Regions from separate parts of the Sphingobium yanoikuyae genome, predicted to be linked through region 4. Evidence: predicted binding sites of a transcription regulator. Region 4 holds the regulator's gene; each other region holds the start of a gene.
The links. Region 4 encodes LexA, which represses DNA repair genes until DNA is damaged. Its sites were predicted from a motif close to GTTCCNCNCTTGTTCT; they were not measured.
Positions count from the first base shown of each region.

Region 1: the regulator LexA is predicted to act here: its motif matches at 2,236-2,251, upstream of uvrA (excinuclease ABC subunit UvrA).
Region 2: the regulator LexA is predicted to act here: its motif matches at 2,451-2,466, upstream of HH800_RS15705 (DUF6771 family protein).
Region 3: the regulator LexA is predicted to act here: its motif matches at 1,583-1,598, upstream of HH800_RS04905 (ATP-dependent helicase).

Region 1 is NZ_CP053021.1:882,639-888,495, forward strand. Features, by position in the region: gene uvrA (excinuclease ABC subunit UvrA) at 1-2,226, opposite strand, end outside; gene HH800_RS04635 (autotransporter domain-containing protein) at 2,446-5,130, shown strand; gene HH800_RS04640 (phosphotransferase family protein) at 5,256-5,828, shown strand; gene HH800_RS28985 (hypothetical protein) at 5,828-5,857, shown strand, end outside.
Region 2 is NZ_CP053021.1:3,224,204-3,230,060, reverse strand. Features, by position in the region: gene HH800_RS15720 (hypothetical protein) at 100-306, opposite strand; gene HH800_RS15715 (hypothetical protein) at 331-729, opposite strand; gene HH800_RS15710 (DUF6602 domain-containing protein) at 891-1,808, opposite strand; gene HH800_RS15705 (DUF6771 family protein) at 2,250-2,441, opposite strand; gene HH800_RS15700 (hypothetical protein) at 2,910-3,302, opposite strand; gene HH800_RS15695 (lysozyme) at 3,413-3,811, shown strand; gene HH800_RS15690 (FRG domain-containing protein) at 3,848-4,582, shown strand; gene HH800_RS15685 (methyltransferase) at 4,560-5,285, opposite strand; gene HH800_RS15680 (hypothetical protein) at 5,346-5,663, opposite strand; gene HH800_RS15675 (hypothetical protein) at 5,832-5,857, shown strand, end outside.
Region 3 is NZ_CP053021.1:936,080-941,936, reverse strand. Features, by position in the region: gene HH800_RS04925 (globin domain-containing protein) at 1-151, opposite strand, end outside; gene HH800_RS04920 (Rrf2 family transcriptional regulator) at 259-753, shown strand; gene HH800_RS04915 (hypothetical protein) at 710-1,051, opposite strand; gene HH800_RS04910 (GFA family protein) at 1,160-1,555, opposite strand; gene HH800_RS04905 (ATP-dependent helicase) at 1,669-3,945, shown strand; gene HH800_RS04900 (hypothetical protein) at 4,145-4,294, opposite strand; gene HH800_RS04895 (hypothetical protein) at 4,474-4,827, opposite strand; tRNA gene HH800_RS04890 (tRNA-Ala) at 5,093-5,168, opposite strand; tRNA gene HH800_RS04885 (tRNA-Ala) at 5,240-5,315, opposite strand; tRNA gene HH800_RS04880 (tRNA-Ala) at 5,388-5,463, opposite strand; gene HH800_RS04875 (TIGR02300 family protein) at 5,552-5,857, opposite strand, start outside.
Region 4 is NZ_CP053021.1:2,272,279-2,278,135, reverse strand. Features, by position in the region: gene gltX (glutamate--tRNA ligase) at 1-949, opposite strand, end outside; gene HH800_RS11240 (ComEC/Rec2 family competence protein) at 999-3,131, shown strand; gene lexA (transcriptional repressor LexA) at 3,122-3,799, opposite strand; gene glp (gephyrin-like molybdotransferase Glp) at 3,904-5,088, opposite strand; gene moaC (cyclic pyranopterin monophosphate synthase MoaC) at 5,085-5,570, opposite strand; gene trpC (indole-3-glycerol phosphate synthase TrpC) at 5,567-5,857, opposite strand, start outside.

The DNA.
Region 1 (5,857 bases), 1.4 Mb from region 4:
GGGGAGGCCGGCGAACCAGTCGCGGATATTGGTGAAGGCGCCGGTATAGGTGGCCGGGTTGGAGCGCGGGGTGCGGCCGATCGGCGACTGGTCGATGTCGATCACCTTGTCGCAATTTTCCAGGCCCGTGATCTTGTCATGCGGGCCGGCGACGATGCGAGCGCCGTTGAGGGTGCGGGCGCTGGCGGCGTAGAGGGTGTCGATGGTGAAGCTGGACTTGCCCGATCCCGACACGCCGGTGATGCAGGTGAAGGTGCTTAAGGGTATCGACGCGGTGACGCCGGTGAGGTTGTTGGCGCGGGCATTGTGGACGGTGAGCTTCTTGCCAGAGCCCTTGCGGCGCTTGGCGGGCACCTCGATGCGGCGGGTGCCGTTGAGATAGTCTGCGGTCAGGCTTTCCTTGTGCGCCAACAGTTCGGGCAGGGTGCCCTGGGCGACGATGGTGCCGCCATGGACGCCGGCGCCCGGCCCCATGTCGACAATATAGTCGGCGGCGCGGATCGCATCCTCATCATGCTCGACGACGACGACGCTGTTGCCGAGGTCGCGCAGGCGTTTCAGGGTGACGAGCAGCCGGTCATTGTCGCGCTGGTGCAGGCCGATCGAGGGTTCGTCGAGGACGTAGAGGACGCCCGAGAGGCCCGAGCCGATCTGGCTGGCGAGGCGGATGCGCTGGCTTTCGCCGCCCGACAGGGTGCCGGATGTGCGGTCGAGGTTCAGATAGTCGAGGCCGACATTGTTGAGGAAGCCGAGGCGCTCGACAATTTCCTTGAGGATGGCGCGGGCGATCTGGTTCTGCTGCTCATTGAGCGCATCGGGCATCGCGGTGAAGAAGGCGAGCGCGTCCACCACCGAGCGGCGGGTGGAGACGGAGATGTCCTCGCCGGCGATCTTGACCGCCAGCGCCTCGGGCTTGAGGCGGGCGCCGTGGCAGGTCTCGCAGGGCATGGCGGTCTGATATTTGCTCAGTTCCTCGCGCATCCAGGCGCTTTCGGTCTGGAGCAGGCGGCGGTTGAGGTTGCCGATCACGCCCTCGAACGGCTTCTTGACCTCATAGCTTTTCTTGCCGTCGACGAAGCGCAGGGTGACGGGCTTGCCGCCGGTGCCGTGGAGGATGATGAGCTTCACTTCGCCCGGCAGATCGGCCCAGGGGGTGTCGAGGGAGAAGCCGAATTCCTTGGCGAGGGAGCCGAGCACCTGCATGTAGTAGGGGCTGGGCGGGTTGGACTTGGCCCAGGGGACGACGGCGCCCTTCTTCAGGGAGAGGGCTTCGTTGGGGACGACCAGTTCGGGGTCGAACTCCTGCCGCTCGCCCAGGCCATCGCAGGCCGGGCAGGCGCCCATCGGCGCGTTGAAGGAGAAGAGGCGCGGCTCGATCTCCGGAATGGTGAAGCCGCTGACCGGGCAGGCGAATTTCTCGGAAAAGACGATGCGGTTGGCGGGGATGCCGGCATTCTTCATCTTGCCCGCGGACTGGGCTTCGTCCTCGCGGCCGGGGACCACGCCCTCGGCCAGGTCGACAAAGGCGAGACCGTCGGCGAGCTTCAACGCCTGCTCGAAACTGTCGGCGAGGCGGGTGGCCATGTCGGCATTGACCGCCAGGCGATCGACCACGACCTCGATGTCATGCTTGTATTTCTTGTCGAGGGCGGGGGCATCCTCGATCAGGTAGAGTTCGCCGTCGATGCGGACGCGGGTGTAGCCCGCCTTCTGCCACTCGGCCAGTTCCTTGCGATATTCGCCCTTGCGGCCGCGCACGACCGGGGCGAGCAGGTAGAAACGGGTGCCTTCGGGCAGGAGCATCACCCGGTCTACCATCTGGCTGACGGTCTGGGCGCTGATTGGCTCGCCGGTCGCGGGCGAATAGGGGATGCCGACGCGCGCCCAGAGCAGGCGCATATAGTCGTATATCTCGGTGACGGTCGCGACCGTGGAGCGCGGGTTGCGGCTGGTGGTCTTCTGCTCGATCGAGATGGCGGGGGAGAGGCCCTCGATATGCTCGACATCGGGCTTCTGCATCATCTCGAGGAACTGGCGCGCATAGGCGGAGAGCGACTCCACATAGCGGCGCTGCCCCTCGGCATAGATGGTGTCGAAGGCGAGGCTGGACTTGCCCGAGCCCGAGAGGCCGGTGATGACGATCAGGCTGTCGCGGGGCAGATCGACATCCACGCCCTTGAGGTTGTGCTCGCGCGCGCCGCGTACGGAGATGTGGGTCAGACTCATGGGGGCGTTGTTCCAGATTTGTTCCGTGGGGGCAAGGGGCGTTGCCCGGTCGGGAGGCAAGATAGGAAGGGGGAGCGGCCAGGGGAAGATGGCCGGGCGTGGACGATGGCGCGCTGCGCCGGCCGGAGGGCGTTTCTGGTTCGGCTGCGGGCGCGTCTCGGCCTGTCTCGGGGTTTCCATGGATGGCCGCGGCTATGGGATCGCACGTAGAAACGGGGCATGACCTATTGGCGGCTCCATTGGCATGCGGGCGTCCTGAGCGTGGCGGGCAGCGTCGCGGGCATGACATTGGCGACGACGGGGGCCATGGCCCAGAGCGAGACGCCCGCGGGGCGGATCATCTTCCTGGGCTGGACCGAGGGCAAGGACCATTCGGTGTGGCTGTCCGGCGTCGATCCGGGCGAGTTTTTCGTCGTCTTTCCCGAGACCGGGGAACGGGTGGACAGTTGGACCCAGCCCGATACCGGCCTGCACCTGACGGTATCGCCCATCGTGCGGGAAAATGGCGGCACCCATAATCTGTTCGCCCATATCCGCACCGAATATGCGGAATATGACAATTTCGTCGATTCGGCCGACCAGCATCCGGGCGGCATCAATTTCCCCGATCACTGGAACCGGCCCGACCCGGAACTGCCCGATCTGATCACGCCGGAATTGCGGCCGAACCCGGACACGGTGACGCCGGGGCTGCGCCCCCTGCCGGATACGGTAACGCCGGGGTTGCGCCCCAATCCGGATTTGATCACGCCCGGATTGCGGCCCTTGCCCGAGACCGTGACGCCGGAACTGCGGCCGAGCCCCGACACGGTGACGCCGGGTCTGCGGCCCGATCCGGATACGGTGACGCCGGGCTTGCGGCCTGACCCGGATACGGTGACGCCGGGGCTGCGGCCTGATCCTGATACGGTGACGCCGGGACTGCGGCCCGATCCCGATACGGTGACACCGGGTCTGCGGCCCGATCCCGATACGGTGACGCCGGGCTTGCGGCCTGACCCGGATACGGTGACGCCGGGGCTGCGGCCTGACCCGGATACGGTGACGCCGGGCCTGCGACCCGATCCGGATACGGTGACGCCGGGCTTGCGGCCTGATCCGGACACGGTGACGCCGGGCTTGCGTCCTGATCCTGACACGGTGACACCGGGACTGCGGCCTGATCCTGATACGGTGACGCCGGGCCTGCGGCCTGACCCGGACACGGTCACGCCGGGCTTGCGGCCCGATCCGGATACGGTGACGCCGGGTTTGCGGCCTGATCCGGACACGGTGACGCCGGGCTTGCGACCTGATCCGGACACGGTGACGCCGGGCCTGCGGCCTGATCCGGATACGGTGACGCCGGGTTTGCGGCCCGATCCGGATACGGTGACGCCGGGCCTGCGGCCTGATCCGGATACGGTGACGCCGGGCCTGCGTCCTGATCCGGATACGGTGACGCCGGGTTTACGGCCTGATCCTGACACGGTGACGCCGGGCCTGCGGCCTGATCCGGACACGGTGACGCCGGGCTTGCGGCCTGATCCGGATACGGTGACGCCGGGTTTGCGTCCTGATCCTGACACGGTGACGCCGGGACTGCGGCCTGATCCGGACACGGTGACACCGGGCTTGCGACCTGATCCCGATACGGTGACGCCGGGCTTGCGTCCTGATCCGGACACGGTGACGCCGGGGCTGCGACCTGATCCGGATACGGTGACGCCGGGGCTGCGACCTGATCCGGATACGGTGACGCCGGGCTTGCGGCCCGATCCGGATACGGTGACACCGGGCTTGCGGCCCGATCCGGATACGGTGACGCCGGGACTGCGTCCTGATCCGGACACGGTGACGCCGGGGCTGCGTCCTGATCCCGACACGGTGACGCCAGGACTGCGGCCCGATCCGGATGTGGGCGGGCCGACCGTGCGGCCGTTGCAGCGGCCGCGCCCCGAGACGCTGCCGCCGATCGCGCCGACCGGTGTCGCGCCGGGCCGTGATGAGCGGCGCCCGATGCTGATGACCGCCGATGAAGTCTGCCGGGCCGGGCGCGAAGGCCGGTTGCGGGGTGATCCGCAACTGGTCGAGAAGGCCTGCCGGATTGCAGCCAATGCCCGCCGGCGCTGGACCGCCTGGGGAGAATGGAGCTATTCGACGCTGAAGGATGACCGTTCCGGCGCCCGGACCAGGGGCAGCGCGAACCAGTATAATATTGGCCTGGATCGCTGGATCGACAAGCGCACCGTTGCCGGCCTGGCCATCCAGTTCGGCAATTCGGATTATAAATCCTTCAATGGCGGCATGCGCCAGCAGGCTGATTCCATCACGGTGAAGCCATACATGGTGCATCGGATGGCAAATTCGGACGTGGTGTTGGATGCCAGCATCGGCTTCAACTTCGGCGAATATGAACAGCATGTGCTGATGCTGTCGGGCAAGCATGACAGCTTCACCCTGTCGGGCACGATCGGGATGAGCGCGCAGCGCCCGATCGGCAGCTTCCTGCTGCGGCCCCGCCTGTCGTGGAGCTATGCCAGCATCTGGCACGATAATTATGTGCTGCAGGGGCAGGTGGGCAATATCGACCTGCGCGTGCTGCAGGGCGATGCGCGCTATGATTATGGTGCGGTGGCGACGTCGCTGGAGATCAGCCGGCCGTTCCGATCGGATGACATGGTCATCACCCCCTATGTCGAGGGTGGCGTCGATTTTGCCTATCTGCGCCCCAATGGCGGTCGTGTCCTGGGGCCGGACCTGCGCCTGATCGCGACCACGCCGGCGACCGGATCGGTCCGGTTCGGCACGCGTATCCAGTTGCGCGGCAATGTCGCGCTGATCGGATCGGGCGAATATTATGGGATCGGATCGGGCGGCCTGTCGAGCTGGCAGTGGCGGGGGAATCTGTCCTTCCGCTTCTAGTGCGGCGGGACGGGGCCTCGGGCTGCGGGCGATGGGAGCGGACATGGCGGTCGCGCCGGAGGCATTGGGGGTGTCGACGCGAAATCGCTGGCCAATCCTGCCCGCCTGCGGCACAGGCGAGGGGCATGACGTTGCCCGATCCTTCCACCTTCATTGCCGAGGGCGCCTCCGCCGCGGTCTATCGGCTGGACGGGGGGCGGGTGCTCAAGCTGTGCCACGAGGGTGTCGACCCGTCGATCATTCGCCGCGAATATGTGACGGCAGAGATGATCCAGGCGACCGGCCTGCCGGCGGCGCGGCTGTTCGGCCGGTGCGAGGCCGGCGGGCGGCAAGGCATCATCTATAGCGAGATAGAGGGCCCCAACCTGCTCCATTATATCTGGCGCCATCCGCATTGGGTGGGCTGGGCGATGCGGGCGATGGCGCAGTTGCAGGCGCATATCCATCGACAGCCGGTGCCGATGCTGCGCAGCCGCAAGGCGATATTGACCGAGGATATCGAAATGGCGCCGATCGGTGCGCGGTTGCGTGCGGCGGCGATCGACCGGCTGGACCAGCTGGGCGAGGGCGACATGCTGTCGCATGGCGACCTGCATCCGGCCAATCTGATCGTCAGTGGCGAGGGGCTGGTGGCGATCGACTGGTCGAAGGCGGCGCGGGCGATGCCGGCGCCGATGTGGTGCGCAGCGAGATGCTGATGCGCTTTGGTCCGGGACAAGCCAGTGGC
Region 2 (5,857 bases), 950 kb from region 4:
ATCACACCCGTCACACGGCGCTAAAAACCGCAGAAAACCGTTGGTTTTAGTGTGGCGGGTACGATGCTGAACCCATCACATGTGATGGATACAGGTGGTTCAGTCCATTGTTGCCCGTATTTCAGCATCGTAGCGGCGGCTCAGTTCGAAGCCGCTAATCTGCTGTCCGTCAGGAGAAAGCACACGTATTTGAGCAAAAGGTAGATTCTGCGCCGCCCGAAAATGGGTGAGAGCTTCAGCAGCTTTGGCCGTCGCAGCGACCGCCACCTCTTTGCCGTTGGTCTGCACTCCGATGATTTGATACATGCTGCCTCCTCAATGCATCAGCCCTCAAGAAGGGCTGTCAACCTTACTTCGAATGAAGCTAATACCATCACGGATGATAAAATAGAGGTTGTGTAGGTTGAGCCCCATTGTTTCTTCACCGTCAGTCCTATTTCCAAATACCGCGTTTGCTAGAGGGATTGCATCGTTTGAGGTAGGTTGTTTCTCTACGTCACACTGCACGTGCTTGAAGTGATGCGCGATCATATCAATAATTAGAAATTCAAAAGATTCTTTGCACCACTGCTTTCGCAGATTGCTCGGCTTGCGCGGATGAGTAACACGATCAATGGCATGAAACGCCACCACGCAAGCGAGAAAAGCATGGCGTCCAGACGTTGGATTGCGATGGAAATCGGCGAAGGTCGGATCGACAACCAGTTCCAGATATTGAGATAGTTTCACAACATTTCCACTGCCTGCTTTGGAAAACCTTACTGCTTGCGGTAAATGACAGCAACCAGTCAGCCAGCACGGTGGCGGTCAAGAGGATGTCGAGGGCGGATTGGATGGTGTCGATTGTCATCCTTGCGTGAGTGGATGGCAAAATTAGCTCCGTAGGATAGCTACAGCACCATGCCCCACTCATTCCAATTCCAACCGGCGTTGGTGATTTTTCCTTGATTAATCCCTTTTATGACCTCCGTCGAATAGACAGATTGCGGCCACTGTCGCATTTGTCCGCCGCCGCTTCCCCACAGGCCTGCAAGCCTGTGATAATCAGCCAGATCGCGAATAGCAGCATCATTCCATGCCATTCGCTGTGTAAGGTATCCCAACATGGCACCTATAGGAGTAAAGGGTGCGCCGGATGCATCGGTTGCGGCCGACATCCCGGCTGACACTCCCCATGTACCTCCAAACAAAGTCTCAAGCTCATGTTTTGCGGCAGGATTCCATTCAGCGTTGTAAAAGGGCATGCGAAATGCTGTCCAACAGCCAACATCGCTCAAGCAAACAACATCAATTAGATTAGAAGGATGATCTACTTTCTTGAGGTTCGTAGATAATGCGCTAGTCACGTTCCTCGCTGGATTGGATTTTTCAGATTTCCAAGCATGCGAGTGAGCAAGAATTCCATAGATAAGAGGAGAGTGAAGTTCTTTTTCCGGCGTGCCGATCCTCTTGGAAAAAAGTGACTTAAATATTTTGCACCGGTCAATGGATGCGGAAATATGTTCAGCTTTAAGTGTCGTTTTGCACTCGAAAGCTGCCGCAACACCATCAGCAAGCCAGACTTTCTTCTCTTGTAGCTTTTTGGGGTAGAATGGCTTGAGGACGATGACGTCAATTTGAGGAGACATCGCACCATTTGAGGCAAGCAAACGCCCCTTTGTCACCACCTGATAATTTGGAGGCAGCCATTCACGGAAGAGTGTGGCCCAGTTTTCCTCCCCTTCATCACCTGCCGTTCCGGGGTCTTCGGTCGTTCGCTCGAAAATGCGCTGATATTCAGAGGCCATCTCATCTGTGACCTGTTGCATGAATGTATGTAATGCGTGAGTAGGCTCGACCATTCGAGTATTATTGCGTATTTCTAAAATGGATCAAGGGATCGTCATCGGAGTGACTTAAATTATTTGCTGATTTTGGTCGCTTGCCGATAGTCCGCGTTCTGCCGGTACCACTCCTACCCGCGCAATCGTCGCGTCATATGCTTCCAGCTTTCCTCAATCTGCATCCAATGCGGATCGGTCGGAGCGTCTGAAGCAGGTTTGATCGCCACCGGGCGTCCTCCGCATTGTCTGCATCGCATATGCTGGCCGACCAGTCGGATTTCCTCATGCCATCGATGAAGATAAAACCAGCGCTGGATTTTCCGACTGTCCAGCACCGCCGAATGTCCGCACCGGCATAGGACGTACATATTCGCATCACGCCTTACATAGTGCGCGATCGTCTCCATGCGGACATTGGCGGCCATGTCACAGCGGCAGGATCATCTGGCGGTGATCCACCACCATTGGCGGATGTTCGATGGCGCGCACGATGGTCTGGGCCAGTTCGACCGCAGCCTGTTCGCGCAATCTTTCGTTCGGAGCGGTGAGCGCTACGCGCGCCCAGCCGGGGGCGAGAAGGATTGACTGGGCAACCCAGAGAGAATCGACCTGTTCCATGTGGTGATTAGAACAATACGGGAACAAATCGGCAAGGGGTTGCGGCAAAAAAGATGGGCTGGAGTTCATAACGAAATCGGAATGAAAGGCATTTTAACGAAATGCTATGAAGTTTTCGGCGATCTTGACCCCTGATGTACGATCCCACATAATGGCTGTAGCCGGAAAGTAAGAGTGCGATGGATAGCGCTGCTGCGCGAATGCAAACTCTCATTCGTATCATCTTTGAAGGAAAGATGCCGGAGAGCTTTCGCACTATGTTGGTAGGGCATAACGCCGTTATCGGCGCTGTTCTCGCTGAACCTTTAGGACAAGCGGTACAAGTTGCAATCAAGGATACAGACGGATTGTCTGCCGGAAAATTTCCGGCAGACCTCGTCGCAACTCTCGTAAGTTCGGGGGGGCGTGTGGTCTTTGAAGGGCGCTCGCCGACCACATAATCTTACGAAGTTGGCGATGGCTTCATCTTTATGATGCCTTGCGACGACCACGACGCTTCACCGGCGCTTCATCACCGGCAGCCGCAGCCAATTCCGCGTCCAGTTCACCGGCTTCAACTGACGCCTTGAGCGCCTCGTAGAAATCGCCCAACCGTTCGGCAGGAACGAACACTGCATCCTGACCATTCAACTGGACAGTGCGACGACCAAGGCGCAGGCCAGCCCGTGCGACATCAGCCTTCACTTTATACAAAGTCATCCGCGTAGGTTCTGCACCTGCTTCGATCGATGCCAGCGCGCCATCAATGGAGGCGACGGCCTTGGCGCGACGATCAGCGACAGGATCGCTCTTGGCCTTGCCAGCATTCTTCCATGCATCCGCATCGTTGATGATGAGCGACTGCCAACCCGATTTTGCCATGACTGTTTCTCCGAACTGTTGATGCGGCTGTGTCACTTCGAAGTGGACTGTCTGTCAAGGCTAATTAAGGGAATGAACCATCTGTAAAAGCCCGCACGGGGCTTGCCACAATAAAGCAGTTCGAAGGCTGCGAACTCAAAGCCTATCTCTGTCCAGCAAAGGTTTGGACTATCGGGTGGGGCCGTACCACCAATGTCAAACGCGGCGATATCTGCACGCAGACGCAAGCCGATGCTTGGTTGAATGCGGAATATGATGCTTTCGAAAAGGCCGTCCTGAAAGCGCTAGGAAACGCAAAGGTTACGCCTAACCAACTGGGTGCGATGGTTTCCTTCGCATATAACATCGGAACCGGAGCGTTCGCCAAATCGACGCTGCTGAAAAAGCATGTGGTGGGCGACTATGCTGGCGCTTTGAAGGAATTTGCGCGGTGGAATAAGGCCAAGGGCAGGGTGCTGCCCGGCTTGGTCAAGAGGCGGGCAGCCGAAGCTGGGCTATATTCGAAGTGACGGTTTTAACTAGGTGATGTATCGGATGCCTCAAATATGACGGAGATAGCTTTGCTGGTGAATGACGGCCTTAAGGTGATTTCGGACTATCTTGCCATTGTCTCCAGCAGGCTAACCACACCAGCCATGTATCGGGGACACGCAAATTCCGCTTGGCGGGCTACGCCAACGGCCTTTCGTGATGCAGGATTCGGAATAACCAGCTACGCTGAATTGCTCCGCTGGAAGCAGGTGTCAGGGCGATTTCAAGACCGGCCTCTGTCGGATTTGGAATGGTTGGTGCTGGCGCAGCATTATGGAGTTCACACGCCGCTTTTGGACTGGACTACCAACCCATTGGTTGCACTTTTCTTTGCGTGCCAGCCGGTAAAGCCCGAGGCTGGCGGATTAGTGATAAGCGGCGCTGTTTTGCAGGTCACTCAGGATGAACTGGTGCCTGCGCCGCCGAACAAAGACCCCTTTACGAACTGGGATGGTGGCCCAATACTGGTTAACGCTGAAACGATGAACAAGCGGACGCTCGCTCAAGATAGCATCATGACACTTCATTGTCAGTCGAATTCCCACATGAATGAAGATCACGACCCCAACATTTTCGTCATTGAAGGCGAACAGAAATCGCGAGTTATAGCGGCACTGAAGCTGTTTGGGATCAGTAGCGAGCGAATCTATAATGATATCAATACGGCTGCCCGTGATTTTCAGGAGCAATTGGCCCAGAATGCTGCTGCCGATGTGGCGTTGGGCATCATGCCGCAAAATCAGCCGTGACTATCTCGACAGATGGTGCCACGCCCCGCCATTCATCAATAAAGTACGCACAATCGACGCCGCATCCGGCTTCCAGACTGATGCCGGTGGCTTTGTTGAAGCGCTCATATTTCGCGCTGGTGCGCAGCCGATAATATGGCTGACCAGAATAGGCAAAAGGCGCGCTCATCTGCGGAATGATGAAAGTGCCGTCCGGCGCATACTGGCTTGCGATGTCGATGACGGCCAGATCAGCTTCGCCGCTGTAGCGCGGTCCTGCGATCTTGATTTTCTTCCCGAACGGTGGGTTTGAAATCACCCAGTCAAACTTGCCCAGATCGTCGGGTAGGTTTTGGACATCGGCTTCGATCCAACGCGCCTCTGGCATGACCTTGCGGCCGACAGCGACATAGCTGGAATTCATTTCCACACAGGTTATTTCCGGCCGATCATTCCAGCGTCGACCGTGCCAGTAGGCCGCATATGACAGGCCGCCGATACCCGCGCATAGGTCGAGGATGCGTTTGCCAGACACGTCCAGCGCCATGTCGAAGGCCAGTCCAAGCGGTGTGAAAAACGCACCGGCCGCTGCATTGTTGTGTTCTGCGCCTTCATTCCAGTGCTGGATTACGAATTCGCGTTCGTCCAACGTCAGGACATCCTTGGTGAGTAGATCGCAGGCCAGACGATGCTGTTTGACCTGTGCGTGGGATAGCTTTGCCATCCCATATTTAGGTTATCCGATGATGGCTGGCCCGAAGGGCCGGAACCGTTGGTCCCGCCTCTAAGATGAAGTTGTTCCGCCTAGTCTCTTTGTCTCAATCGTCGGGGCGCACGTCTCATACATGCCGCCGATCGTTATCATTTTGGCCTCACGGCCGGTCCAGTAGGTGCATGTTTTCAGCATGGCGATCTTATTTGCTGGATCAGCGCATTCTCCATGGTCGATCAAAATAGACTGTTGGCTGATGACGATAGCGGCTTCGCCAATGGCTATGGTTGCACATATCCACACCGCTGCTGATCTGACGGGCGCGTTCCAGTTCCAAAGTCTTATCATGCGGATTGCATAGCCGCTGTCGGTTAAAGTTGCGTCTATCAAGAATTGACCAAATACCCTTTTATCAGGCCTTCTGGCTGCTGCTGAAGTAAATAGTCATATGGATGACTATGACTTCGCAATTCTTGCGCTTGAGCGCATTCTCGATGCCATCGACAAGCTGGTCGATGCGGCCGAAACCATTATCGATGCGATGCCGGAGGTTGGTCAGTGATCCATCTCCGAGACGCCTTCAT
Region 3 (5,857 bases), 1.3 Mb from region 4:
CCTGCGCCGCCTGATCGAACATGTCCTTGATCGACGCATCCTCGAACAGCCGTGCATACATGCGGGTGGTGATCTCGACGCCATGACGCCGCAGCGCCGGGCCGGTCGCCTTCACGATGGCGATGGTTTCGGGGGACAGATTTTCGCGCATGACAGGCTCCTTATCGGGGACTCGATAAGGTTCATTTAATATGCATCTTTTAAGATGTAAATTGATTATATGTTTATGACGCTCTGCCCGCAGGATAGGAGGGCGCGATGCAATTGACCCGCCACACCGATTATGCGCTGCGCGTGCTGATCCACCTCGCCGCCGTGCCGGGCGGACGGGCGACGATCCCGGAAATTGCCGACGCCTATGGCCTGTCGCGCAATCATCTGATGAAGGTGGTGCATGGCCTGGCCCAGGGTGGCTTCATCCGCACCCAGCGCGGTCGCGGCGGCGGCTTCAGCCTTTCCGCCGACCCTGCCGATATCCGCATCGGCGCGGTCGTGCGCCATAGCGAACCGGACATGGCGATGGCCGATTGCGCATCCTGTGCGATCCGCCCGGCCTGCGGCTTGTCAGGCATATTAGCCCAGGCGGTCGGCGCCTTCCTGACGGTGCTCGACGGTTACAGCCTGGCCGACGCGGCGCGTGACAGAACAGGCCTCGCGGCGCTCATCGCCGCCCTGCCCGGCCCGGCATCGACCAACCCCAAACCGGATTTCAGCCCGGCCTGCGCATCCTCTTCTTCGCCTCGCCCCGATTGACGCAGCTATCCTGCACACCCTTGCCGCAGACCGGATAGGCCTTCGCCTCGGTCGGCGGCGGCGTCATGTTGCCGCCTACCGTCACAGGATTGACCGCCGTGCCCACAGGCGCGGCGGGATCGCGCGGCACGTCCGCAGGCGCCGGCACCATGCCCGTCTCGGCCGGCACCGCGCCGGTCGGCTGGGCGGCATTGGGATCCTGGTTCTGGGCCGCCGGCGACATCGCCTGCGCCCCGGCCTGACCGGGCAGCGCCGCCATCGACAAAGCGGCAAAGCCGGCGATCATGATGATCTTCATCGGGTTGGTCCTTCTACTCCTTGCCCCGAGCAAGGGAGAAACCGGCCGCCCCACCTCCCTGTTCCGCGTCAGCGACGAACCGTGTCGCCGCTGACGTCGGCCGCACGCTCAGTCTGCCGGATAGCGATCGAACCGGGGCAGGTCATGCGCCGCCGCCATCCACGGCGCCGCCTCGGCATATTGGACATGCACCGCCGGCGGAAAGGCCGCCTGATCGTCCAGCGTCGCGCTCTGGATGTCGATCATACCGGGAAACACCGTCGGGTTGGTGTAGAACAGGCCCGTGCCGCAAGTGCCGCAGAAATGGCGGGTCGCATTGTCCGACGACTGATAGGTGACCGGATCGCCCTCTATCGTCACCTTGTCATGCGGGAACAGCGCCCAGCCGACCATCGGCGCGCCCGCGCTCATCCGGCAATCGCTGCAATGGCACAGCGCGCTGTAAACCGGCTCGCCCTCCGCCGCATAATGGATCGCCCCGCACTGGCACCGCCCCGTCACCATCATCTTGCTCCATTCGCATCTTGCGTGATTCCCTTTTTGTTCTCATAGATTGCGTCCCGCTGCAAGGCCATCCGCCCTTGCCCCCGCAACCGCCCATCCCTAGTTGATCGCCCATGACCGTGCCTGCCCCCTCTCCCAATGACCCGCCCTATCTCAAGGGCCTCAACGAACCGCAGCGCGAAGCTGTGCTGACCACGGAGGGGCCGGTGCTGGTGCTGGCCGGCGCGGGCACCGGCAAGACCGCGGCGCTCACCGCCCGCCTCGCCCATCTGGTCGCGACCCAGCGCGCCTGGCCCTCGGAAATCCTGGCCGTGACCTTCACCAACAAGGCGGCACGGGAAATGCGCGAGCGCGTCGGCCGGATGATCGGCCCGGCGGTCGAGGGCATGCCCTGGCTCGGCACCTTCCACGCGATCGCCGCCAAGATGCTGCGCCGCCATGCCGAACTGGTGGGCCTTCAGTCCAATTTCACCATCCTCGACACCGATGACCAGTTGCGCCTGATGAAGCAGCTGATCCAGGCGGAGGGAATTGACGAGAAGCGCTGGCCCGCGCGCCAGCTCGCCGGCCTGATCGACCAGTGGAAGAACAAGGGCCTCACCCCGGAGGAAGTCGGTGCCGGCGAGGCGGAGGGCTATGCCCATGGCAAGGGACAGAAGCTCTATGCCGCCTATCAGGCCCGTCTTCGCGAGGTTAATGCCTGCGATTTCGGTGACTTGCTGCTTCACTCTCTCACCATCTTGAAGCGTCACCGCTACGTGCTGAAGCAATATCAGCAGCGCTTCAAATATATCATGGTGGACGAGTATCAGGACACCAACTCCAGCCAGTATCTCTGGCTGCGGCTGCTCGCCCAGACCCGCAAGAATATCTGCTGCGTCGGCGACGACGACCAGTCCATCTATTCATGGCGTGGCGCAGAAGTCGCCAATATCCTGCGGTTTGAAAAGGATTTTCCGGGCGCCGTGATCGTCCGGCTGGAACAGAATTACCGCTCCACCCCGCACATATTGGGCGCCGCCTCCGGGGTGATCGCGGAAAATGGCAATCGCCTGGGCAAGACATTGTGGACCGACATCGACGTCGGCGAAAAGGTGCGTGTGCTCGGCGTGTGGGACGGGCCAGAGGAAGCCCGCCGCGTCGGCGACGAGATCGAGGCGATCGTCCGCGCCGGCGGCTCGCTGGACGAGGTGGCGATCCTCGTCCGCGCCCAGCACCAGACCCGCGAGTTCGAAGACCGTTTCATCCAGATCGGCCTGCCCTATCGCATCGTCGGCGGCTTCCGCTTCTATGAGCGCGCCGAAATCCGCGACGCGCTCGCCTATCTGCGCCTCGTCAACCAGCCGGCAGACGACCTGGCCTTCGAACGCATCGTCAACGTGCCGAAGCGCGGCCTGGGCGACAAGGCGGTCGAGAAGCTGCACCGGCTGGCGCGCGCGGAGGGCATTCCGCTCGCCCTCGCCGCCGCGCGCATCCTCGACACCGACGAACTGACGCCCCAGGCGCGCCGTTCGCTCGGCGCCTTCATCGGCGACCTCGCCCGCTGGCGCGATCGCGCCGCACAACTGCCCCATGCCGAACTGGCCCGCCAGATCCTGGACGAAAGCGGCTATACCGCCACGCTCCAGGCCGAACGCTCGACCGAGAGCGCCGGGCGCCTCGAAAATCTGAGCGAACTCACCCGCGCGATGGAGGAATATGAGACGCTGGGCGCCTTCCTCGAACATGTCAGCCTGGTCATGGACAATGAGGCGCAGCAGGATGAGCAGAAGCTCACCATCATGACCATCCACGCCGCCAAGGGCCTGGAATTCGACAATGTCTTCCTCGCCGGCTGGGAGGAAGGCATCTTCCCCTCGCAGCGCGCACTCGACGAAGGCGGGCTCAACAGCCTGGAGGAGGAACGGCGCCTCGCCTATGTGGCGATCACCCGTGCGCGCAAACGCTGTACCATCCTTCATGCCGCCAACCGCCGCATCTATGGCCAGTGGACCAGTAGCATCCCCTCCCGCTTCGTCGGAGAATTGCCACCCGAACATGTGGATGAGGAAAGCAGCATGTCCGGCGGCGCCTCGCTCTGGCGCGCCAACTGGTCGGAACGGGACGATCCCTTCGCCAATGTCGCGCGCGGCTCGTCGCGCGGCCCCGGCTGGCAGCGCGCCCAGACCAGCGGCCAGTTCAGCCGCGAACCCGTGCGAATCGTCGAAGCCCGCACCTCCGCCGTGTCGCTCGGCAACAAGGGCCGCGACGATGTGTCCGTCGGCCAGCGCGTCTTCCACCAGAAATTCGGCTATGGCACGATTGCCGCGATCGAGGGCAACAAGCTGGAAATCGACTTCGAAACCGCCGGCCGCAAGCGGGTGATGGACAGCTTCATCACGCTGGCCTGAACGGCGTTGCCCCGTCCTCATTCGCGAAGGCAGGAATGGCCCAAAGGGGTGGGAAGCTGGCCACCTGTTTCACAACGTCATCCCCGCGCAGGCGGGGATCCATCTCACCAGCTTCGGACCAGATGCGAGGTCAGGAGATGGATTCCCGCCTGCGCGGGAATGACGAAAAGGGTGGTTAGGGGACTGTCAGCTTTCTTGGTCAAAAACCGGCTTGAGGAAGGTCCATACTACGAGCCCGAAACCGATAGTCGTGAAGCATACTGCTGAATGCAAAGCCCATGTCCAGATGGCATCCGGTATCGAAAAAGACCAGCAGGCTGCCGAGGTAAGCAGCGGCAGCAGCATCCATGGGATGAGTTGGAAATTCATCTCATTTACCCACGCCAATCCGCGTAGCGGTATTGCCTTGCTCGAAAGAAAGGCGCGGTATCTGATAAATGCCCTGTGCATCAACCTCGTATCCCATGAGCGATCGGTGACGGCAATTGGTCGGTGTGAGACAGGCAGCTTTCGTAACCAAGGATCGATCTACGGGATAATCCAAGCTTGGGGTAACTTAGCGAAATAGCCCCATTCGCTCCATGGCACATCGATTTTTCCGGCGCTTCGTGAAGCCAATCGCCATTCTGGAGGATCAGGAAAGCCGTGCCATGCAAGCTGCATGAGCAATAGCTGCTCACCGGCATGTTCCGCATAATATTCAACGTCGCGAGAAATGAACCACTGCCTGTCCAGTCCAAACAATTCTGCGGACGATTCTCGAACAGAGGTCCAAAAAATCGGCCATTCGGACCGCTGCTGGAACCCTTTCAACTGACTGTCGGCAATCTCATCACTGGCATCCCAAGGTGCCGCTTCCCAAGCATTGTTCGCGCAGTCCATTCGTTCCTTTTAGCCCATACGACGCCCCCCAGACTCAATTGGTCAAGCTGAACGAATGGCCAGTTGCGGGCAATCCAATTTTCCGAACGGACGGCAAGCAATGGTCGCTTCCAGACCATCCTCCCCTGCAAGGGGAGGTGGCTGGCCGTAGGCCAGACGGAGGGGTGCCCCCTCTCGATACGACACCGCAGCCGGCCCGACCGAATCCGAAGGCCATCAACGCAATCCCATGGGGCGCGTGTGCAGGATTCTATGCGAAGAAAAATGGTGGAGCCTAGCGGGATCGAACCGCTGACCTCCTGCATGCCATGCAGGCGCTCTCCCAGCTGAGCTAAGGCCCCATCCTGATACGGCGCGAACCGCGTCCCGATGGATCAGACCATGTCCGGCACAAGCCGTCGGCCGAAAAAATTGGTGGAGCCTAGCGGGATCGAACCGCTGACCTCCTGCATGCCATGCAGGCGCTCTCCCAGCTGAGCTAAGGCCCCATCCTGATACGGCGCGAACCGCGTCCCGAATGGATCAAACCATGTCCGGCACAACCCGTCGGCCGAAAAAATTGGTGGAGCCTAGCGGGATCGAACCGCTGACCTCCTGCATGCCATGCAGGCGCTCTCCCAGCTGAGCTAAGGCCCCGTACCATCTTGAGGCGCCGTTGGGTCCGGCGCCTCGGAGGTCGCTGCCTCTAGGATCAGGCGATCCCGTTGGCAAGCAGAATTTTCACTTAATTGTCGTCGTCGCCGTCATCGTTGCCGGCATCGACGCCCAGGTCGTCATCGCCGCCCAGATCGACGTCATTATCCGGCGAATCGCCGTCATCATCGACGTCCAGATCAATGTCCAGATCATCGTCCGCCGTCTCCAGCTCGCCATCGGCCGTTTCCACGACCTTCTTGGGCGCGGCCTCTTCATAGGGCAGCGGCTGCTTCGACTTCAGCACCGGTTCGGGCTCCCAGGCGGCGCCGCAGTTGATGCAGGTCACCGGGTCGTCCTTGCCCAGGTCATAGAAGCGAGTCGCGCATTTCGGGCA
Region 4 (5,857 bases):
GATTTTCCAGCTTCTTGATGTCGAAGCGCGAGGGCGAACGGCCGACGCCGTCGATATCGAACAGTTCGATGGCGCGCTCGATCGAGATGATCTCCTCGTCGCCATGCCCCCAGCCCAGGCGCAGCAGATAGTTCAGCACCGCTTCGGGCAGCATCCCCATCTCGTCACGATAGGCGTCGACGCCGAGCGCACCGTGGCGCTTCGACAGCTTGGCGCCGTCCGACCCGTGGATCAGCGGGATATGGCCATAGACTGGCTCCTCCCAGCCCATCGCCTTGATGATGGCGAGTTGGCGGAAAGCGTTGTTGAGATGGTCGTCGCCACGGATGACATGGGTGACGCCCATGTCATGGTCGTCGACCACGACGGCCAGCATATAAGTGGGGGTGCCGTCCGACCGCAGCAGGATCATGTCGTCCAGCTCGGCATTCTGCACCACGACGCGGCCCTGCACCGCATCCTCGATCACCGTTTCACCGGTCCGAGGGGCCTTGATACGGATGACGAAGGGGGCGCCTTCGGGCGCTTCCTCGGGCGAACGGTCGCGCCAGCGGCCGTCATAGCGCATCGGCTGCTTGGCGGCGCGCTGCTGTTCGCGCAGTTCGGCCAGCTCTTCCTGTGTCGCATAGCAGCGATAGGCATGGCCATTGGCGAGCAGCTGATTGGCGACCTCGGCATGGCGCGGGGTGCGCTCGAATTGGAACACGGCCGGCTCATCTCCGCCCAGGTTCAGCCATTCCAGGCCGTCGAAGATAGCGGCCACGGCTTCCTCGGTGGAGCGGGCGCGATCCGTATCCTCGATGCGGAGCAGGAACTTGCCGCCATGATGGCGCGCGAACAGCCAGTTGAACAGCGCGGTGCGGGCGCCGCCAATATGCAGGAAGCCCGTTGGCGACGGGGCGAAACGGGTCACCACCTGCTTGTTCAATCCCGTTGCACTTGCCGTCATATTCGCTGACATTCTTCCTGCCTGATCCATGGATGCGACGCCCCCTAGCATGGCTTTTGAGCCACGACAAACGTCCGTTGGGCGCAGGACGGTGCGTATTGCGCACAATGGATTTGCGCGGATCGAACAATGGCTGGAGGTGGAGCGCGAACAGCTCGCCTTGTGGGTGCCGGTGGCGCTGGGCGCGGGCATTGCCGGCTGGTTCGTGCTGCCGGGGCCGGTGGACTGGCTGGCCTGTTGCTGCGCGGCGCTGGGGCTGGCCTGTCTGGCACTATTGCTGCCGGTGGGCGCGCGATCGCGGCATATGCTGGTGGCGGGCGGCTTGCTGGCTTGTGTTGGTTGCCTGCTGGTCTGGGGCAAGGCGGCTTGGCTGGGGCAGCCGCCGCTGGCCCGTCCCATATTCGTACAGGTGACGGGGAGCGTGACGGCGGTGGCCAAGCTGCCGGCGCAACAGATGGTGCGGGTGGGCTTGCGGCCGATCGCGGCGCCAGCGCTGCCCGCGGCGATCCGGGTGAATATCGCGGAGGCGGACGTGCCCGAAGGGCTGGGCAAGGGGGCGGTGCTGCGCTTTCGTGTGCGGCTGATGCCGCCCGCGCCGCCGAGCGTGCCGGGGGCGTTCGATTTTGCGCGACGCGCCTATTTCCAGGGGATCGGGGCGACCGGGCGGGCGCTGGCGCCGGTCGAGATGGTGGAGCAGGCGCGCGAGGGGCCGACGCTGCGGGCGCGGCTGTTCGATCATATCGGCGGGCAGGTGGCGGGCGCACCGGCGGGGATTGCGGTGGCGCTGGCGACCGGCGACCAGGGCGCGATTGCCGAGGCGGATGCCGAGGCGATGCGGCGCAGTGGCCTTGCCCATCTTCTGTCGATCAGCGGGCTGCATGTGACGGCGCTGATCGGGGCGGTGATATTCCTGCTGCTGCGCCTGCTGGCGCTGATCCCGCGCGCGGCGCTGGACTGGCCGCTGATGTTGATCGCGGCGGCCGGCGGCGCGCTGGCAGGGATCGGCTATACGCTGCTGACGGGCGCGGAGGTGCCGACGGTGCGATCCTGCATCGCGGCGCTGCTGGTGCTGGGCGGGCTGGCGCTGGGGCGCGAGGCGATCACCCTGCGGCTGGTCGCGACCGGGGCGCTGGTGGTGCTGGTCTTCTGGCCCGAGGCGCTGATCGGGCCGAGTTTCCAGATGAGCTTTGCCGCCGTGGTCGCGCTGGTGGCGCTGGGCGAGCATCGGCGGTTCAAGGGGTTCGCGATGGCGCGGGACGAGCCTTGGTTGCGCAAGGCCGGGCGAACGGTGGCGGCGATGCTGTTGACGGGGTTCGCCATCGAACTGGTGCTGGCGCCGATCGCGCTTTACCATTTTCACAAGGCAGGTTTGCTGGGCGCGGTAGCTAACCTCGTCGCGATCCCGCTCACCACCTTCGTCATCATGCCGCTGGAGGCGGTGGCGCTGGGCTTCGACCTCGTCGGGCTGGGTACGCCCTTCTGGTGGCTGACCGGCAAGGCGATCGCGCTGTTGCTGGCGGTGGCGCATGGCGTGGCGGCCAGCCCGATGGCGGTGATGCTGGCGCCGGCGGTGCCGGGCGGGTTGTTCGCGATCATCGTGGCGGGTGGTCTCTGGTGCCTGCTCTGGCGCAGTCGCTGGCGTTGGCTAGGGCTTGGGCCGGTGGCGGTCGGCCTGATCGGCATCACGCTGCTGGCGCCGCCCGATATCGTGGTGACCGGCGATGGGCGGCATGTCGCGGTGCGGACACCGGCGGGGACGATGGCGCTGCTGCGCGAGGGGGCGGGCGACTATGTCCGCGATGTGCTGAGCGAGAGCGCGGGCTATGACGGGACGCTGGAGGCGATCGCGACGATGAAGCAGGCGCGCTGTTCGACCGATCTGTGCGCGGTGACATTGCCACGGGGCGGGCGCGACTGGCATTTGCTGGTGACGCGCAATGCGATGCTGGTGGACCGGCCGGTGCTGGAGCGAGATTGCGCGGCGGCGGATATCGTCATCAGCGACCGGGGCCTGCCCTTTTGGTGCCGGCCGCGCTGGATGAAGATCGACCGCCGGCTGCTGTCGCGCACCGGCGGCCTGTCGATTGGCCTTGAAGGCGGCAAAGTTCACACCGTCCATCGGCCCGGCGACGCGCATCCGTGGATCGTGCGCCGCCGGCCCCGAACAGCCGGTCAGTTGTAGCGGCGTAGCAGGCCGGCGAGCTTGCCCTGGATGCGGACCTGGCGCGGATCATAGATCTGCGGTTCATAGGCGGCATTGGCGGGATCGAGCCGGACGCGCGATCCTTCGCGGCGGAAATATTTGAGCGTCGCTTCGGCGTCGTCGATCAGGGCGACGACGATCTGGCCCTCGCGCGCGACATCGGTGCGCTGGATCAGCGCGAAGTCGCCGTCGAGAATGCCGGCCTCCATCATCGAGTCCCCCGACACTTCGAGCGCATAATGATCGCCCGAGCCGAGCAAGGCGGCGGGGACGGAGAGCATGGTGTGGCTTTCCATCGCCTCGATCGGCACGCCGGCGGCGATGCGGCCGTGCAGCGGGATTTCGATCACGTCATTGGCGGCGGTCGGCAGCAGCACGGCGGGCGCCGATATCTTGGGCGTCGGAATGGCCGGCGCGGGCGCGCGGTGCATCGCATCGGGCAGCTTGAGCACTTCGAGCGCGCGGGCGCGATTGGGCAGGCGACGGATGAAGCCCCGTTCCTCCAGCGCATTGATCAGCCGGTGGATGCCGGACTTGGAGCGCAGGTCGAGCGCGTCCTTCATCTCCTCGAACGAAGGGGACACGCCGCCTTCTTCCAGCCGGGTCTGAATGAAGCTCAGCAATTCCTGCTGCTTGGGCGTCAACATCGGCGGTCCTCCATGGAACGAATGAAGAACGCATAGGAAACGGAAAGGGGCAAGTCAAGCGCGTTAAGCCATGCGCCGCTTTTGCCGGTCAGGCAGTCAGATAGTCAGGCGGTCAGGGGGATGATGTCGACCATGTCGCCGGCAATGGCGGGGGCTGAACCGGCCGGGCGGCGGATCAGGCAGTCGGCCAGCGCCATGGCGGCGGTGGCGGCGCTGTCCTGCGACGTGACCGAGACGATGCCGTCGGCGCCGCGATAGGCGCGCAGATAATCGTCGCGTTCCGCCGTCGCGCCGAGTGGGGCGGCAAGGCGGGCCTGCACGACCGGCGGCAGCGGCGCGCGCGATCCGGCGAGATGGCGGACCAGCGGGCAGAGGAAGAGGGTGCCGGTGACGAAAGCGGAGACCGGATTGCCCGGCAGGCCGAGGAAGGTGGCGTTCCCCAGGCGCCCGGCCATTAGCGGTTTGCCCGGCCGCATCGCGATCTTGTAGAAATCGAGCGTGCCGCCGGCGGCCGCAAAGGCGAGGCGGACATAGTCATGGTCGCCGACCGAGGCGCCGCCGGTCGAGACGATGATGTCGGCCTGTGCCGCCTGTTCCAGCGCCTGCGTCATGGCGGCGAGATCATCGGGCACGATGCCAAGGTCGATCACGTCGCAGGGCAGGGCGGCGAGCAGGGCGGCGAGCATCGGCGCGTTGGACGAGGGGAGATAGCCCGGCGGCGTCGGCGCGCCGGGGGGGACAAGTTCATTGCCGGTCGAGAGCAGGGCGATGCGGGGCCTGGCGCCGACGGGCAGGCTGCCATGGCCGCCAAGGACCGCAAGCGCGATCTGGCCCGGCGTGAGGCGGCTGCCGGCGCTGACCAGCAGCGTGTCGACGCGGAAATCCGAGCCGAGCGGGCGGACATGCCTGCCGGACGTCAATATGCCGTCATGCGCGGTCAGTTTGTCGCCATCGCGCGTGGCATTTTCCTGGATCAGGATCGCATCGGCGCCGGCCGGCAAGGGCGCGCCGGTGAAGATGCGGCAGGCCTGGCCCGGTTGCAGGGCCGGGATATCGGCGTCGCCCGCGCTGCTGGTGGCGACCAGCTGCCACGGCCCGGCGCCTTCGGATGCGCGCACGGCATAGCCGTCCATCGCGGAAAGATCGGCCCAGGGCTGGTCGCGGAGTGCGCTGATGTCGGTGGCGAGCCAGCGACCGGCACAGGCGGCGACGGGCACATGTTCGGCCGGCAACGGATTGGCAAGGGCAAGGAGCCGCGCCTGCGCGTCCGCGACCGGCATCAGGCTCATCGGTCGCTGCTCTCCGGCGCGGTCCAGTCGCCCGACTTGCCGCCGCGCTTGGCGAGCAGGCGAACATCGCCGATTATCATGCCCTTATCGAGCACCTTGGCCATGTCATAGACGGTGAGCAAGGCGGCAGTCGCGGCGGTCAGCGCCTCCATCTCCACCCCGGTCTGGCCGGCGGTGCGCGCGGTTGCGGTGACGGTGACGCCATCGTCGCGGAGGGTAAAGTCGATGGTGACGGCGCTCAGCGGGATCGGATGGCAGAGCGGGATCAGTTCGGCGGTGCGCTTGGCGGCCATGATGCCGGCGACGCGGGCGACGGCCAGCACATCCCCCTTCTTGACGAGGCCGGCGGCAATCGCCTGCGCGGCGTCGGCCGCCATGGTGATGCGGCCGGCGGCCACCGCCTCGCGCGCGGTCACGGCCTTGGCCGAGACATCGACCATGCGCGCCGCGCCATCCTCGTCCAGATGGGTGAGGCCGGTCATGCGCCGGTCAGCAGGTTGCGGGTCGCCGCCTCGACATCGGCCTGGCGCATCAGGGTTTCGCCGACCAGGAAGTAGCGCACGCCATGATCGGCCATGGCGGTGAGGTCGGCATGCGAACCAAGGCCGCTTTCGGCGACGAAGGTGCAGCCGTCGGGCGCCTTGCCCACCAGTTCATAGGTGCGGGCGAAATCGACGCTGAAATCGCGCAGGTCGCGGTTGTTGACGCCGATCAGGCGCGAGCGGAGTTTGAGCGCACGTTCCAGTTCGGCCTCGTCATGCACCTCGAT